2 linked regions of the Siphonobacter curvatus genome follow. Each later gene encodes a partner of the first gene's protein in a complex. Links are inferred from orthologs where the notes say so. Each region holds a gene or a part of one and is shown in the gene's direction. Other genes may lie near its edges.

Region 1 (8,088 bases):
ACAAAAAAACCGACTCCATACGGGCCGGCTGCGGAATGTGACGATGCTTTCTGAAAAGACAATTTCCTACCCGGCTCTACGCGTTGGCGTAGTAGTAATAATAAGAAGCCGTGTACAGAAAAGTTGCCATGGTGTTCAATAGACCCGGCAAAAGTATCCGGGAATTTTGGAATCGCCAAAGAAATGACTGGAAATGTTACGGGCATCGGGAAGCTCTGCTCGTTTATGCTAAACATTTGCAAGAGGGCAACGTCTAAGCGTAGGTAGCTGGCAAAAAATTTTTGAGTTACTTGTGTTCGTACTTCTAAATAAATCATGCATTATGGCTAACCTTCAGCGAACATTTATTAGTCAGGAAGAATACCTGCAAATCGAGCGTACCACAACCGTACGAAGCGAGTATTTCAACGGCCAGCTCCTGGCCATGAGTAGTTTGAATGAGCGAGTGGCCGACACCGTTAGCGTACACGATGCCATTCAGGCCAACCTGAGCCGGGCTATCCAAGAGCAGTTAAGCGAACGGGGAAGCGGGCATTGTTTCACGGACGATCAGCGAGTTTTCGTAGCCGACAAGAATTTCTACACGTATCCCGATTTGGCCATTACGGCGGGTGAACCCCAATTTTCGGACGATCAGGTCGATACGCTGCTGAACCCGACGGTATTGATTGAAGTTTCTTCGGCGGGTAGTAGTAATTACGACCGGGGGAGTAAGTTTGAAAACTACCGGAGTCTCGAAAGTCTGCAGGAATATCTGGTGGTGGATTCCCGTCGCATCTATGCCGAGCTATGGCGAAAAAATGAGTCGCAGCACTGGGCTCTGGTACTACAGGCTGAGCACGGTTCGGATATGGTGCACCTGCAATCGATTGATGCGTATCTGCTGATCGATGACGTGTACAACCAGATTGAAAATTTACCGGAAGAAGAATTTACGATCCGGTAATCCTTTTTTCGTAACGCTTTGAGGAACAGAAGGACGGCGGCAAATCTTCGCAAAAAACGGAGCCTTGTCGCCGCTTTTTTTGAGGAACAAGCTGGCCCTTTCCCGAAGGACAAACGAAAATCCGTTCGTAACTTCACGGCATGGAAGATAAGCAGTTTGTGGTTTCGGCACGGAAGTATCGTCCGGTGACATTCGATTCGGTAGTGGGACAGTCGCACATTACAACGACGCTCAAAAACGCCATTCGAACCCATCACCTGGCTCAGGCCTTTTTGTTTTGCGGTCCACGGGGCGTAGGCAAGACGACCTGTGCCCGTATTCTGGCAAAAACGATCAATTGCCTTCGTCTGGACGATCACGTAGAACCCTGCGGGGAATGTGAAAACTGCGTGGCGTTTCAGAACAATGCTTCGCTGAACGTACACGAATTGGATGCGGCCTCCAACAACTCCGTCGAAGACATTCGGAACCTGATCGATCAGGTACGCTATCCGCCCCAGATGGGTAGTAAAAAAGTGTACATCATTGACGAGGTACACATGCTTTCGACGAGTGCCTTTAATGCGTTTCTAAAAACGTTGGAAGAGCCGCCGAGCTACGCCATTTTCATTCTGGCGACGACGGAGAAACACAAAATTCTGCCCACGATTCTGAGTCGTTGTCAGATTTTTGATTTCAACCGGATTCAGATCAAGGATATGGCCGATCACTTGGCCTCGATCGCTCAGCAAGAAGACATTATAGCGGAGTACGATGCTCTGGAGCTGATCGCTCAGAAAGCCGACGGTGGGTTAAGGGACGCTTTGTCGATGTTCGATTTGAACGTTACCTTTTCTAAGGATGGTCAGATTCATTACCACGATGTATTGAATAACCTGCACATTCTGGACTACGATTATTACTTCCGCCTGACTGATGCTTTGTTGGCAGGAAGTGTACCCCAGACCTGGCTCCTGTTCGACGAAATTCTGCGAAAAGGCTTCGACGGACACCAGTTTGTGGTCGGGTTAATCGAGCATTTCCGAAATCTGATGGTCTGTAAAGATCCATCGACGGTACGCTTATTACAAGTTTCTGAATCGGTCCAGAATCGTTACCTCGAACAATCGGCGAAAACCTCGCTGTCGTTCCTACTATCGGCGATGAGCCTGGGCAGTCAGTGCGACATCAATTACAAACAGGCGAAACAGCAACGGCTGCACGTTGAGATTACGCTTTCGAAGATGGCTCACCTGCCTTCCGTACTCAATCTGGCCGGGTTGCCTACGCAGTCCGATACGGAAGAAGCCGAAAAAAAAAAGTCAACTGAACCCGTAACGTCACCCGTAGTTAGCCAAACGGCCGTTACTCCTCCCCCGGTTGTTACGCCGGTCCTTCCTGCTGTCGTAGCAGAAACGCCTGCACCTGAGCCAACCCCTGTGGTTGCTCCCGTAATAGCTCCACCCGTGGTGGCAGAAGTGCCTGCGGAGCCGGTTACGCCTCCACCGCCTGCTCGCCCAGTCAAAGCGATGAACGGTAGTTCCCGGTTGAAGGTGACCATTGACCTGAATAATTTCGAGGAGAAATCAGAAGCTTCTTCGGAACAGAAAGAGGCCATTATTCAACTTCGACAGCCGTATACGGAAGAAGACCTCCACAAGGCCTGGGCAGAATTCGTAGAAATTCGTCGGGGAAAAGGCTCGATGACGGAAGTGGTTATGCTGGATCGTGTTTTCACCCTGGAAGGGCACGTTATTCAGTTAGGGCTGGACAATCCGGTACAACTGGAACTACTCAGCGATTTGAAAACGGACTTGCTGACGTACCTGCGGCAGACGCTAAAGAACGGTCAAATTCAAATTCACGGCTTTCTGGTTGAACATCAAACGAGTCGTCAGCCCTATACGCAGGCCGAAAAATTTAATTATCTCGCTGAGAAAAATCCCGCTCTGCTCGAATTAAAAAATAGTCTGGGATTGGATTTCGACTGGTAAAGTCTGGTTAATCCCGGTATTGTTAGCCAGATGTACCGCTTCCCTCCTAACATTCAGTATCTTTGCCGCCGCGAATTGGAGTAGATGACTCCGCGTGGCCCATCACGAATGAAACAAATAGACGTCTGCCTGACTCCCGAGTTGCTGTATCAGCACAAAATTGATAATGCTATTGTTGTGGTTGTGGATATTTTTCGGGCCACTTCCTGTATGGTTACTGGCTTCGCATATGGCGTACAATCGATTATTCCAGTGGCGAGTATCGATGAGTGTGTTAAACTACGCGATCAGGGCTACTACGCCGCTGCAGAACGCAACGGCATGACTCCCGATGGTTTCGATCTGGATAACTCTCCCTTCAGTTACATGAACGAAAAGTTTGTCGGTTCGACCATTGCCGTAACCACTACAAATGGTACGCTGGCTATTACTAAGTCGCGGGCTGCAGTGAAAGTGATGATTGGGTCATTTCTGAACCTGGAAGCATTAGCAGCCTATCTGCGAACGCAGCAGTACGACGTGCTGGTGCTATGTGCGGGCTGGAAAGGCAAACCCAACCTGGAAGATACCCTGTTTGCCGGAGCGTTGGTGAATCGGTTGCAGAATGACTTCATGATTTCCGAAGACGCCGCTATGATGGCTCAACGCTTGTACGTAGGAGCTCAAAATGATTTACTGGGCTTTGTCGCTAATTCTTCCCACGTACGCCGCCTGCACCGATTAGGCATTCACAAAGACATTTCGTATTGTCTACAACATGACTTGTATGATGTCCTGCCGGTTTTACGGGGCAATCAACTGGTACGGATGTAGTATTCTTATTTTTTTATACCGGACGCAGACAGAAGCTAGCTTCTGTCTGCGTTCTTGTTTCAAACCCCTTCTCCTGTCGTGTATGAGAAAATCCTTTTTATTATTAGTATTGAGCTTACTAGCCTTTACCAGCTTTGCTCAGCAAGTAAAAAAACGTAAGCCGGTCCGTAAGAAAGGAACGGTAACCGTAAAGGCTCCTGCCGCTTCGCAAACCGCTCTGGATGCTCATCCCTTGCAGGCTGGGCAGGCGTTTGCGTATGATGTAGTGAAAGGCACTTTGAGTAAAACAGATGCAGCAGATGCTGAGAAACGCTACGCGGATTCCTATACCCTGACCCTAAACGCCGGAGAGGAAGTACGGCTGGAAGTAGCTTCGGATTGGTACCGCGTTTCCTTTTCCCTGGAAACGCCCGATAAACAAGTAACGACTCAAACGGATCATGAAGAGTTTCCGGGCTTTAGTATCCAGAAACTGAAATATACAGTACCCGCGTCTGGTACGTACACGTTGCGAATCTCCTCAACCGATCCGAACCAGACGGGAGATTATCTGATCCGAAAATACCTGCTTCCGTCGGAATCTGTCTTACCCGCAGAAACGGCGAGTTTCTGTGATCGGATTCACTTTTTGCTAGCCCAGCACCAAGATCATTTTTCGCGGATTAAAGGAAAGAAAACTCGTACGGATAAGAAAGCGGGCATAACGGAACATTACCAGACCGCCTTTGCCTTTCTACCCGGAAAGCCTTCCGAAATTTTATTGGAAACCGAACAGGAAAAAATGAAGTATCAAACGATTCTGGCAGAATTTCCTACGAAAGAACAGGCTTTGCAAGTCCACAAAGAATATATACAGCAAATGAAAACGTGCCTGGATGGCTGGCAAAGTGATGAATTCTCGGGTGAAAAATTTCAGGAATTCAGTATGTCGAGTTATACCGACTTTTTAACCCTAACGTTAAGAGAAGCAGGAAAGAAAAAATATCAGGTTGTACTGGGCTTGGACTAGAGGAGAATTTTGTAAAAGAAAAGCCCTAGTTAGAAGGTTAATAGGAAAATATATTCAAAAAAATACTCTTTTTTACTAACAAATGGTAATAAAATGAAAATAGGGAGGAATAATCCTGTTTTCAGGCTATTCTCTCCCTAACTTTGTCATTCACCGATTAAGTTAAAGGTGTGGGTTAATTCTTGAAAAACCGTTTGGCCTTGCCGGACGGTTTTTTTATTGCAAAGCATCTTGGACGGCGTGGAAGTCGTATGTGACTCCAGCCGCGATCCTTTCCAACGATGACACCTCTTCTAACGGGAGGTATGGGCCCCTGGTGAAGAGGCATGTGTTTGTGTATGACTTTCGAGTAAGCCGCCGATTACTCCCAGGACAATAGCCATAAGCAGTAAATAAATAATCTTTTTCATAACGGAAATAGAGCTACAGATTTTGCCCGTATAAAACAGACAAAGTCTATACGTATTAAAGGTGGGGTTAATTCATTTCCCGTAGCGGCTGGGAATAATGAATATCAGTTATTTACTTTTACAGAAACAGAGTCAATACTGAATGGTAACCGTTTCTAAGAGGGCAGGACGAATACGGATTACCTAACAAAGCACGCATGGAGGCTAAAAAATATTGTTACTATTCGTTATTTGGTATTATTTGCCCGATAAATGGATAAATTTTCTCGATAAATGGAATGCGTAAGCGATAAGGTGGTCGTCCTTTTTAGCTAGCATTTACAAGATCGTCTAAGCAGATTTACAGATAAACGTAACTCGTTATGATACGCAAATTCGAAGTAGGCGAAAAGGTAAAATGGTCTAAAGAGCTGGATATAATCCGGGAAGTATTAGAAAACCGCATGGATCAGGATATGGACCGGGAACTCATTGAAACGAGGGATCTTAGCAGTATTGAAATGACGCCTCGTCCCCGCGTATTTAAAGGAATGGTTCGTTGTGGCTGGAATGACTTACAGGGTAATTGGCAAAGTGGCGTATTTCATCAGGATGAACTTATTTCTGTATGAGGAAGCGATACGGTTATCCTTGATGAGTACCGCTTAAAACTACGCTATTTGTAAAAGAAACTTGCCCCTATCAACTCTGATGAAGGTTAGTTCGATTGCTAAGAATTAAGCTTGCTACTTTCCAGTAATTTATACACGTATTCCTTATAGCTTGCCCCAATCGGAATCTCGATTTTCCCCAGTTGAATCTCGCTGGCGGTATAAGAACTGATCTTATCGGTGTTGATGATAAACGATCGATGTACCCGTAAAAAAGACCTACTCTTTATTTCTGATTCCATGGCCCCAATTTTGTACTTGGCCGTGATGGTATGATCGGGCATGTGAAAGACTAAATAATCCTTAACACTTTCAATGAACAGAATCTGATCTAAGGGCAAACGGTGGATTTTACCCGCAGCACGTACATGCAAAAATGACTGACTGGCTACGGATTCAACCGGATTGACCACTGCTATACGTCTCAGGTAACGGTCTATTGCGTTGATGAATCGATTGAAAGTGATAGGTTTTAGCAAATAGTCCACTACATCCAGGTCATATCCGTCCAGTGCATATTCCCGATAGGCAGTCGTAATAATCACGGCAGGCGGATTTTTTAAGGCTCGGAGAAACTCCAGTCCCGTAAGTTTAGGCATATTAATGTCCAAGAACAAAAGATCCACGGGTGTTGACCGAAGTACCTCCAGGGCTTTAACCGCATTGGGACAGCTGGCTACTACTTCAAAGCTATCCAGATGAGATAAGTGGTTTTTGATTAGGTTGATGGCCAAGGGTTCGTCATCCACCAGAAGACATCGTACTTTCATAGGCTTAGCAATAGTTCCTCAAATTGATTTGTAGCGTAACGTCGAAGTGATTATGCTCGGCTGAAACCAGCAGGCTATGGTCATCCTTATAGACTAACGTCAACTGCTTCCGAATATTCGCCAGTCCAATTCGATCACCGTAAGTTTGGCCCGGCTCCGCTACAAAATCATTGGTAATTTTGAAACGAAAGATTTGATCGCTGAGATCAAGTGCAATATCAATTACCGGATTTTCTAGGTCATCGCTTGTGCCATGCTTAAATGCATTTTCAACCAGAGATAACAGGATCAGCGGTGTAATACGGGCATCTTGGTCGATATAATGAGTAAAGTTGATCCGAAGCCGCTCATCATACCTTAATTTTTCCAGAGCAAGGTAATTTTTAATAAGATTAATCTCTCCGGAAATGGGTACAAATGGCTGATTGCAGCGATACAGTACATGATCTAGTATTCCGGAAAGGTCTGCAATGGATTGAGAAGTTACGGGCGAATTAATCAGAGATAAGGAATAAATATTATTAAGCGTATTGAAAAGAAAATGAGGATTAAGCTGTGCTTTCAAGGCGTATAATTCGGCCTGAGCTTTTTCCTTTTCTAACACTAAACGTCGCTTTTGCCCGATGTACTGATCCTTCATTAACTTGGCAAAAGCGAAAATCCAGGCCATGGAAAAAGACAATGCGAAATAATGCATAACCAGCTTCGGAATATCCGTCATAATCTCCCCGATAGATTCCTGCTTAAAAGGAGGTGTCCTAATCAACGGTTCGACTAAATAAATGACGGCTATCCGGGATAGTACTGAAATTAGATAGCTTCCCGCAAGGAATAAAAGAGGGATCATGTAATAACGATCCGGATTAAGTAACTGAGGAATGATAAGATAGGCTACGAAATAGGAGGCAATCATGGTAACCGTTATGTAGTAACAATGCCGATAAAGAATTTTATCAAGCTCCTCAAACTCCTCGATATCGTAACGATTGAGGAAGATAACAGCAACTAACAGCCAGAATACGATATGGCTCAGCAATCGGTGCGACGAACTATACGCAATGATTTTATCCAGTAGCGACATGCCCAAAAGTAAGTTACTCGAATATAGCAATCAGCTTTCGGCGTTCAACAGAAAATAAGCGACGATGTATGCGGGAAAAGTAACGTCGGTGTGCTTCTATCAACCATTGAGGGTTATTCGTCGTCGTTTAGTCATCGTCTATAAGTACAGCGATTTTTAATACGCTCTCCGTGTTTTCTTTGTCAGCAATAGGTTGGATGGCCACCAGGTAAACGGTTTCCTACCTACGCTAGCTTCTGTGAAAAGAAATGAAATCTTCGAATTACCCCATGAAGTCCTTTCGATTGATCCTCAGCTCAGTACTTTTTCTGCTGTCTTTTGTGCCCGGAACGGGCCAAATTTCAAGTTCTCCATGGACGGCTCATGAGTTGGATTCACTGCTCGAAAAAAAGAGAAAGGAATCCGGGACAGTTGGTCTGGCTGCTGCCATCATCAT
Region 2 (8,051 bases), on another replicon or contig:
TGAAGCAAAACGGTTCTCAATCCAAATTAATTTAAAGGCAAACGAACGGCAATTTTATGATTGGCATTGAAAAAACCTAATTTTTCAATGCTTAAGTTTAGCCAAATACAAAGGCATAAAAACCTTTCAAAACTTCCTGTTTTTTACGTTCATTGCCAGTTTTATTCTTTTGAGAATAATTCAACCTGATCCGATGAAATAGATCCTAAAGGGCTAGATAATTCTTTCCTTAACAATGAATACTCTAAAACAAAGCGTAGTTCGAATGTGGCTGTTTCTAAGCTTAGTAAGTAATAGCGTACAGGCTTAGTCTCTTATTACACGGCTGGATCAGTTATTGGCTCGCCAGATTCTGGGCAACGGGCCGGGCGTAAGCATCGGCGTAATACATAAGGGGAATATTGTGTATGCGGGAACGGCTGGGAGGGCTCAAGTGAATACGCGGGAGAAAATCAGTTTGCGAACCAGATTTCGCATGGCTTCCGTCTCTAAGCAGTTTACTGCCATGGGCGTGTTGCTGCTGGAAGAAGAGGGAAAACTAAAACTAACGGATCCTTTAAGTCAGTTTTTCCCGGAATTTCGTACGGAGCTATCTTTGCACATTACCCTGCAACATTTACTGACGCATACCTCAGGTATTCGGGATTATGAAGAGTTGATGGACAGTACTTGGCACCGTCAGATTCTGGATGAAGATGTAGTTAAATTATTGCAGGATCAAACGCAAACGTACTTTAAAGCGGGGACTCAATTTCGATACAGTAATTCAGGATTCTGTTTACTGGCCATGGTGGTTCAACGGGTGTCCGGTCAGGCTTATGGGAAGTTCATGAAAGAACGACTGTTTCTGCCCCTGGGCCTAAAAGAAACGTTTGTATACGAAGCTGGGAAAGCGTATCCGCATCGGGCTTTGGGTTATACCGTCACGGACGAAGGAAATACGCAAGAATCCGATCAGAGTCTGACGAGTGCTACCCGGGGAGATGGCTGTGTGTATACCTCGCTGGCCGATTACTTTCGCTAGCATCAGGCCTTACAGCAGGGCAAGCCCTTAGACTTAATCAAAAAATTGCAGACGATAGCTTTTACGTTTCCGGAGTTACCCGGTTCAGGATACGGTTTAGGCTGGTTTATTCGAAGAACATCTCCCATCGAGTTATTCCACAGCGGCACAACCAGCGGTTTCAGTAATGTAGTTATCCGTATTCCTGAAAAAGACGTCTTGCTGATAATGTTCTCGAATCGGGCCAATCATCACGCATTTTTCAATGAAGTATTGACCGTACTACAAACGGAACCCGATCTAAAACCGCAAATGAATTGGGAAATCTTTCATCACCTGACGAATTAAAAAAAGGGCCGTATCTGTAAAATCAGATACGGCCCTCGCTTTTTTTACTGCTTATGTTCAGTCTTCTTCTCTTCTGCCAGTAGCTTTAGAAGTACGCCATTCGTCCAGCCAAAGCCATCTTGCAGCGGATATTCACCGCCGCCGCCGAGCAAGGAAGTGTCGTACACATTATATTTTTCTACCATACGGCCCGTGGCTTTGTAAACCCGAACGTTTTCTTCCACCCAGATATCCCGGATTTCTTGGGCTAAGTCCATTTCTTTATAATTCCGCAAGCCCTGAATAGCCATCCAGTGCAGAGGAGCCCAGCCATTGGGAGCATCCCATTGCTGTCCGGTTTGAACCAAGGTAGTAGTAAGCCCACCCGGTTTCAGGAAATCATCTTTTAATCGCTTTGCTACTAATCTTGCCTGATCTTCCGTAGCAATATTAAAGAATAGGGGATACACTGCTGCCAGGGAGGCAATGGGTGTTTGTTTGGCTTCTTTGAAATCGTAATCGTGGTAAAATCCGTCTTCCTTATTCCAGCAAAACTGCTGAATAGCCTTCTTACGCTTTTCAGCCAGGTTTTTGAAGCTTTGGCTATGAGCCTGATCATTGATCAGTGTATAACCTTCTGCCAACGTCATTTCCAGTTCGTACAACAGACAGTTCAAATCCACCGGAATAATATCCGTCGTATGAATCGTTCCCATCGTCTTGCCGTCCCGGAACCAGCGAGCGGTAAAGTCCCAGCCTGATTCAGCACCCGCCCGAATGTCGCGGTATACTTCTTCGGCTTTGCGGCCGGTGTGTTGGGCGATGGCTACGTCTTCCTTATAGGCTTCCGGACGAGGCGTATCACTATCATCGTAATACCGATTTAACTGATAGTTACCCGGTAGACGAACCACGCGTCGGTATGCTTCACCCGGTTTAAGATCACCCGTCTTTTTCATGTCATCCTCGTTGGTAGCCCCCATCCAGAAATAGTATTCTTTCAGTAACTCGGGCAAGTACTGAGCGATGATCTGATCATTATTGCGGGTTTCGGCCAGCAATCGAACCATCAACGAAAAGTACGGTGGCTGCGAGCGACTCAGGTAGTAACTCCGGTTGCCGTTAGGAACATGCCCCTGATACCGAATGAGGTGAGCGAAGTTAGAAACCATCCCTTCAATGAGAGAATCTTCACCTGCTTCCTGTAACCCTAGCATCGTGAAGTAGCTATCCCAGTAGTAAATCTCTCCGAAACGACCCCCGGGTACGACATAGCTACGGGGTAATGCCAGCAGAGAGCCCTTCACTTCACCCGTAGGCTTCCGAGTCAGGATCGGCCACAAGGCGTTGATATGAGCCTCAGGCGACAAAGACGTATCCGAAACAAAGTGATTATTAGGAGCATCCGGGAAGCGGAAATACTCGTTAACAAATGCCCTTAAGTCGAACCCTTCTTTATCTTTCTGTTCTTCATAAGCCCTTAAAATCTGCTTGGCAGGAATGAGTGGCTCCGCGTCGGCAAAGGTCTTGGAGTCCGGGAATAGCTCCTTCATCTGGACATCTACAAAGAGTTGTCCAAATTCTACATCAGGACTCGGGGGAGTCTGAAGTTCGGCCGGTGTACAGGCAAGTAGTAACAAGGGAATTGCTAGAATAGATAGAACACATGAACGAAGTATAAAGGGCATAGAGCTAAATAATAATGCTTAAGGGTTTTTAGAAACGTTTCTGAGTATCAGGGCAATAAAAGTAGAGAAAGCTCTACAGTGCCCCTAAAAGTGGGCAAATATCACCTATTTATGTATGTAACGAAGCTAGAGCTAAGATTCATATCTAAAAGAAGTATAGTTAGCTGAAGTAGAAACGTACGTAAAGTTTTAGCTCTTGGTAAATAAATCTTACACCTTGTGATAAAATGTTGTACTTTCGCCCTCTAAATTATATTTTCGGGTATCCGAAAAATACATTGTTTAAACTCGTTTAAACTTCTGATAGTCAATGAAATTTATCGTCTCGTCTTCGGCATTGTTGAAACAACTGGCGGCTATCAACGGAGTCGTAGCGTCCAATCCGATTGTTCCGATTCTGGAAAACTTCCTGTTCCAACTCGAAGGGAGTCTACTAACGGTAACGGCCTCTGATTTGCAGACGGTTATGATTACCGAAATAGAGGTCGAATCTTCAGATAAAGGTTCCATCGCTGTACCGGCTAAATTGCTCCTCGATACGTTGCGGGGTTTACCCGAACAACCCATTACCTTCAAAATTGATGCCGAAACGTTCGGTACTGAAATCGTCTCCGAGAACGGTCGGTACAAACTTTCCGGTGAGAATCCAATTGACTTCCCGAAAGTTCCGGCAGTTAACAAAACCTTATCGATTGAGGTAGCGGCAGAAGTGTTGGGTAAAGCCATCGCGAATACGAGCTTCGCAGCCAGTACCGATGATTTACGGCCCAACATGACAGGGATGTATCTTCAACTGGGGGAAAGCAATGCGACCTTCGTCGCCACGGACGGACACCGGCTGGTACGGTATCGTCGGCAGGATCTGCGTTCGGCCAATACCAGTACCATGATCATTCCCCGGAAAGCACTGAACCTGCTAAAATCTTCCCTGCCTTCGGATGACACAACCGTAAAGGCGGATTTTAGCCAGTCGAACGCGTTCTTTACCTTCGGTAACATCAAGATGATTTGCCGATTGATCGACGAGCGTTTCCCGGATTATGAAAACGCGATTCCCGTCAACAATCCGAATATCTTAACGATTAATCGACTCGAATTGCTGAGTTCGCTGCGTCGGATTTCTATCTACGCCAATAAAACGACTCATCAGATTCGACTGCGAATTTCGCAGGACGAACTCGTGATTTCAGCGGAGGATCTGGATTACTCCAATGAGGCATCCGAGCGTTTGGTTTGTGACTATAGTGGTGATGATCTGGAGATTGGTTTCAACGCGAAATTCCTGATCGAAATGCTGAATAACCTCAGTTCCAATCAATTGCAGTTACGTTTGTCTGCTCCCAACCGGGCGGGTATCCTGGTCCCCAACGATCAGGACGAAAACGAAGACATTTTGATGCTGGTGATGCCGGTCATGCTTAATACGTATGCCTAAAGATTTTTAAAGATGAAATAAAAAGAGCCTTTCGAAAGAAGGCTCTTTTTATTTGTTAATTCGTTGGATAAAAGACTTTTCACAACGAACTTCACGTTATTGATTCTGATAAATCCCTTCTTGTTTAACACGATGAAAACACTTCGACTCGTAGTAGTCCTGCTACTGACTGGACTGACCTTTCAGACCAATGCTTCGGATGAGCCTAAAAAAGAGGGAATCCAGTTTTTTCACGGTACGTGGAAACAGGCCTTAGCGAAAGCCAAAGCTGAAAACAAAATGATTTTCCTCGATGCCTATACAACCTGGTGTGGTCCCTGCAAGTGGATGCAAACCAAATCGTTTCCGAACAAACTGGTAGGGGATTTGTATAACAGCAAGTTTATCAACGTGAAACTGGATATGGAAGCGGGAGAGGGATTGAAGCTGATTGATCGCTATCCCGTAGAAGGTTTTCCAACGCTGTTTTTCATTGATTACGAGGGAGAAGTGGTACTAAAAGAAGCAGGAGCCAAAACGCCCGAGCAATTGATTGCCTTTGCAAACGAAGCCATTGAGCAGTAATAAACTACTAGTACATAGGTAGAGGAGTCGGTAAGGAAACTTGCCGACTCTTTTTTATGGAAAAAATACAATTTAAGAAGCGAGTTATCACGCAGATTAGAACCTGATAATCGATGCTTCACGGCAACAGCTACTAGCCCATTGTAAACCAGCTAAGGCAGACTCTTACAGTGTCAAGAAAAATTTACAAAAACTTTTCCTAAACACTTGTTTATCAAATAGAAAACCGCTTATTTTGCAACTCTGTTTAAAGATCGAACAAAAGGTCGCTGTTCAATATGGTTGGCAGAACTGTATGAACCTCTGATTATCAGACCACTGAGTTTATTTGTTCGGTTGCCACGTCAATTTCGGTTTTACCCGGTTTTGAACGTCAGAACTGTTACTGACTCCAGTACTTGAATGCCCAGGTGCAATGGAGTTGAGTAGTAAGCTGACAGGATGCTTCTTCCCGTATCTCGGGATTTTGGATGCGTACAGGCTTTTTTTTAGCCCATCTGGTACGCCCCGCAAGTCTCCTCTCCGCTTTCCTTCTCGGTACGTTACTGGTTTTCAAAATTTTTCAGGGAATTTCTGTCTTGATACGGTAAACAGCAGAAAAAGCACTACTTTTGCAGTCCGTTTTCTGAGGCCCCCAGGTGGGAGAGCTGATAACCAATTAAAAATCAAGAAGATGTCTGGTATTATTGGGAAGAAAATTGGCATGACCAGCCTCTACAACGCTGACGGCACCGCCGTAGCTTGTACGCTGATTGAAGCCGGTCCCTGCGTCGTGACGCAAGTAAAGACCGTCGAAACGGATGGCTACCAAGCTGTTCAGTTAGGTTTCGGCGAGAAAAAAGAGAAAAACACTTCCAAGCCGCTGGCTGGTCACTTCAAAAAGGCCGGTACAACTCCCAAGCGGAAGTTAGTAGAGTTCAAAACTTTTGAACAATCACTGAATTTAGGCGATACGATCGATTCTACGCTGTTTGCTGAAGGTGAATTCATCGATGCAATCGGTACGGCTAAAGGTCGTGGTTTCCAAGGCGTTGTGAAACGTCACGGTTTCGGTGGGGTAGGCGGTCAAACGCACGGTCAGCACAACCGTCAGCGTCACCCGGGTTCGATTGGTGCCTGTTCTTTCCCTTCACGGGTATTCAAAGGCCTTCGCATGGCAGGTCGGATGGGTAACAACCGCGTTAAAATCCAAAACCTGCAAGTACTTAAAGTGTATCCTGAGCAAAACCTGATCGTGATCAGCGGTTCAGTTCCGGGTGCCAAAAATTCATTTGTAATTCTTGAGAAATAGGTTCGTGTGAGTCTTCACACTTGCTTCTACTCAACGTAGCACTTGACAAGAAATGGAACTGTCCGTATTTAATATTCAAGGCCAAGAAACGGCGAAGAAAGTAACACTGTCTGAGGACGTGTTTGCAATTGAGCCTAACGAGCACGTAATGTGGCTCGACGTAAAGCAATACTTGGCTAATCAGCGTCAGGGTACGCACAAAGCTAAAGAACGTTGGGAAGTAGCCCGCTCAACCCGTAAACTGATGCGTCAGAAGGGTACCGGCGGAGCTCGTCACGGTTCTTTCAAAGCTAACATTTTCAAAGGTGGTGCTCGCGTGTTTGGTCCTAAGCCCCGCGATTACTCCTTCAAACTGAATAAGAAAGTGAAAAGCCTGGCTCGTAAATCAGCTTTGGCTTCTAAAGCAAAAGACGGCGTAGTAACCGTTGTCGAAAACTTCACTTTCGATTCTCCTAAGACCAAGCAATACATTTCGGTTCTGAACGCCTTCCAGGCGGGTGAAACGAAAACCCTGCTGGTTCTGCCGACGGCTGACAACAATGTATTCCTGTCAGCTCGGAATCTGCCCAAAGCCAACGTGCTGCCCGCAGATCAGTTGACTACCTACGCTTTACTGAATGCCGATCGTTTGATCATTGCTGAAGGAGCGTTAGAGAAAATCGAAGCATTATTGAACTAATCCGTTGGTCCGAAAGGCCTGGAGATTAACGACAAAAGATTATGAGCATCATCATTCGCCCGCTCCTGACTGAAAAGTCAACGGCTCAGAACGAGCAAGGAAAGTACGGCTTCGAAGTGGCTCTTACGGCCAACAAGGTCGAGATTAAGAAGGCCATCGAAAAAATGTACGGTGTGAAGGTTGAGTCAGTGAATACGGTTCGTCAAATCGGGAAGAAAAAATCTCGCAGCACGCGTACCAAAATCACGGCTGGCTTTACTTCCACCAAGAAGAGAGCGATCGTTACTGTTGCCGAAGGTGAAGTAATCGATTTCTATCAAGGCATTTAATTCAACATCCCCCTCCTCCAGGATGCGTTTTGAACAGGTTAGGCTGGCAGTGGAGGACATAGCCTGACCGTAGCAATTAATCCAATGGCAATCAAGAAGTTGAAGCCTGTTACGCCGGGAACCCGCTTTCGTTCGGCCCCGACGTTTAACGAAATTACGGCTAGCAAACCTGAGAAGAGCCTCTTAGAGCCTCTGAAAAAATCAGGTGGTCGTAACGATCAGGGTCGCCGTGCGATGCGTTACATCGGTGGTGGACACAAGCGTAAATACCGGATTATCGATTTCAAACGCGATAAACAAGGCGTTTCAGCAGAAGTAAAAACGATCGAGTACGATCCTAACCGTTCGGCTCGTATTGCGTTAGTTCAATACGCAGATGGCGAAAAACGCTATATCATCGCTCCCCAAGGTTTGACCGTAGGTCAGACGATTGTAGCTGGTGAAGGCGTAGCTCCTGAAGTAGGTAACGCATCTCCTCTGATGGCTCTGCCCATCGGTACGATTGTTCACAACATTGAGTTGAAGCCTGGCAAAGGTGGTCAAATGGCCCGCAGTGCTGGTACGTACGCTCAGATTGTAGGACGTGAATCGAAATACGTAATTCTGCGACTTCCCTCAGGCGAAACCCGTATGGTACTGGGTTCAGGTATTGCAACCGTAGGTTCAGTATCGAATGCCGACCACATGAACGAAAGCCTGGGTAAAGCAGGTCGCCGTCGTTGGTTAGGTCGTCGT

Evidence for each region.
Region 2: the proteins of C5O19_RS24225 (region 1) and dnaN are in contact, whole or in part, in a cryo-EM structure (PDB 8GIZ), measured with the Escherichia coli proteins. The link is inferred for Siphonobacter curvatus from one-to-one orthologs.

The regions. Positions count from the first base shown.
Region 1 is NZ_PTRA01000008.1:133,945-142,032, forward strand. What follows is about bases 515-3,502. They hold C5O19_RS24225 (DNA polymerase III subunit gamma/tau), read left to right. Parts: upstream 515-1,086; coding sequence 1,087-2,919; downstream 2,920-3,502. Other genes in these bases: C5O19_RS24220 (Uma2 family endonuclease), read left to right, coding at 515-946; C5O19_RS24230 (2-phosphosulfolactate phosphatase), read left to right, coding at 3,028-3,502. Outside these bases: C5O19_RS26115 (hypothetical protein), read right to left, coding at 1-317; more of C5O19_RS24220, read left to right, coding at 323-514; more of C5O19_RS24230, read left to right, coding at 3,503-3,732; C5O19_RS24235 (hypothetical protein), read left to right, coding at 3,815-4,741; C5O19_RS24240 (hypothetical protein), read left to right, coding at 5,514-5,762; C5O19_RS24245 (LytR/AlgR family response regulator transcription factor), read right to left, coding at 5,861-6,571; C5O19_RS24250 (sensor histidine kinase), read right to left, coding at 6,576-7,652; C5O19_RS24255 (serine hydrolase domain-containing protein), read left to right, coding at 7,922-8,088. UniProt on the Escherichia coli protein: Part of the beta sliding clamp loading complex, which hydrolyzes ATP to load the beta clamp onto primed DNA to form the DNA replication pre-initiation complex.
Region 2 is NZ_PTRA01000001.1:162,037-170,087, forward strand. Bases 2,440-5,390 are described here. They hold dnaN (DNA polymerase III subunit beta), read left to right. Parts: upstream 2,440-3,328; coding sequence 3,329-4,453; downstream 4,454-5,390. Other genes in these bases: treF (alpha,alpha-trehalase TreF), read right to left, coding at 2,440-3,018; C5O19_RS00635 (thioredoxin family protein), read left to right, coding at 4,586-5,017. In the rest of the region: more of treF, read right to left, coding at 1,396-2,439; rplC (50S ribosomal protein L3), read left to right, coding at 5,691-6,308; rplD (50S ribosomal protein L4), read left to right, coding at 6,361-6,987; rplW (50S ribosomal protein L23), read left to right, coding at 7,029-7,316; rplB (50S ribosomal protein L2), read left to right, coding at 7,401-8,051. UniProt on the Escherichia coli protein: Confers DNA tethering and processivity to DNA polymerases and other proteins. Acts as a clamp, forming a ring around DNA (a reaction catalyzed by the clamp-loading complex) which diffuses in an ATP-independent manner freely and bidirectionally along dsDNA.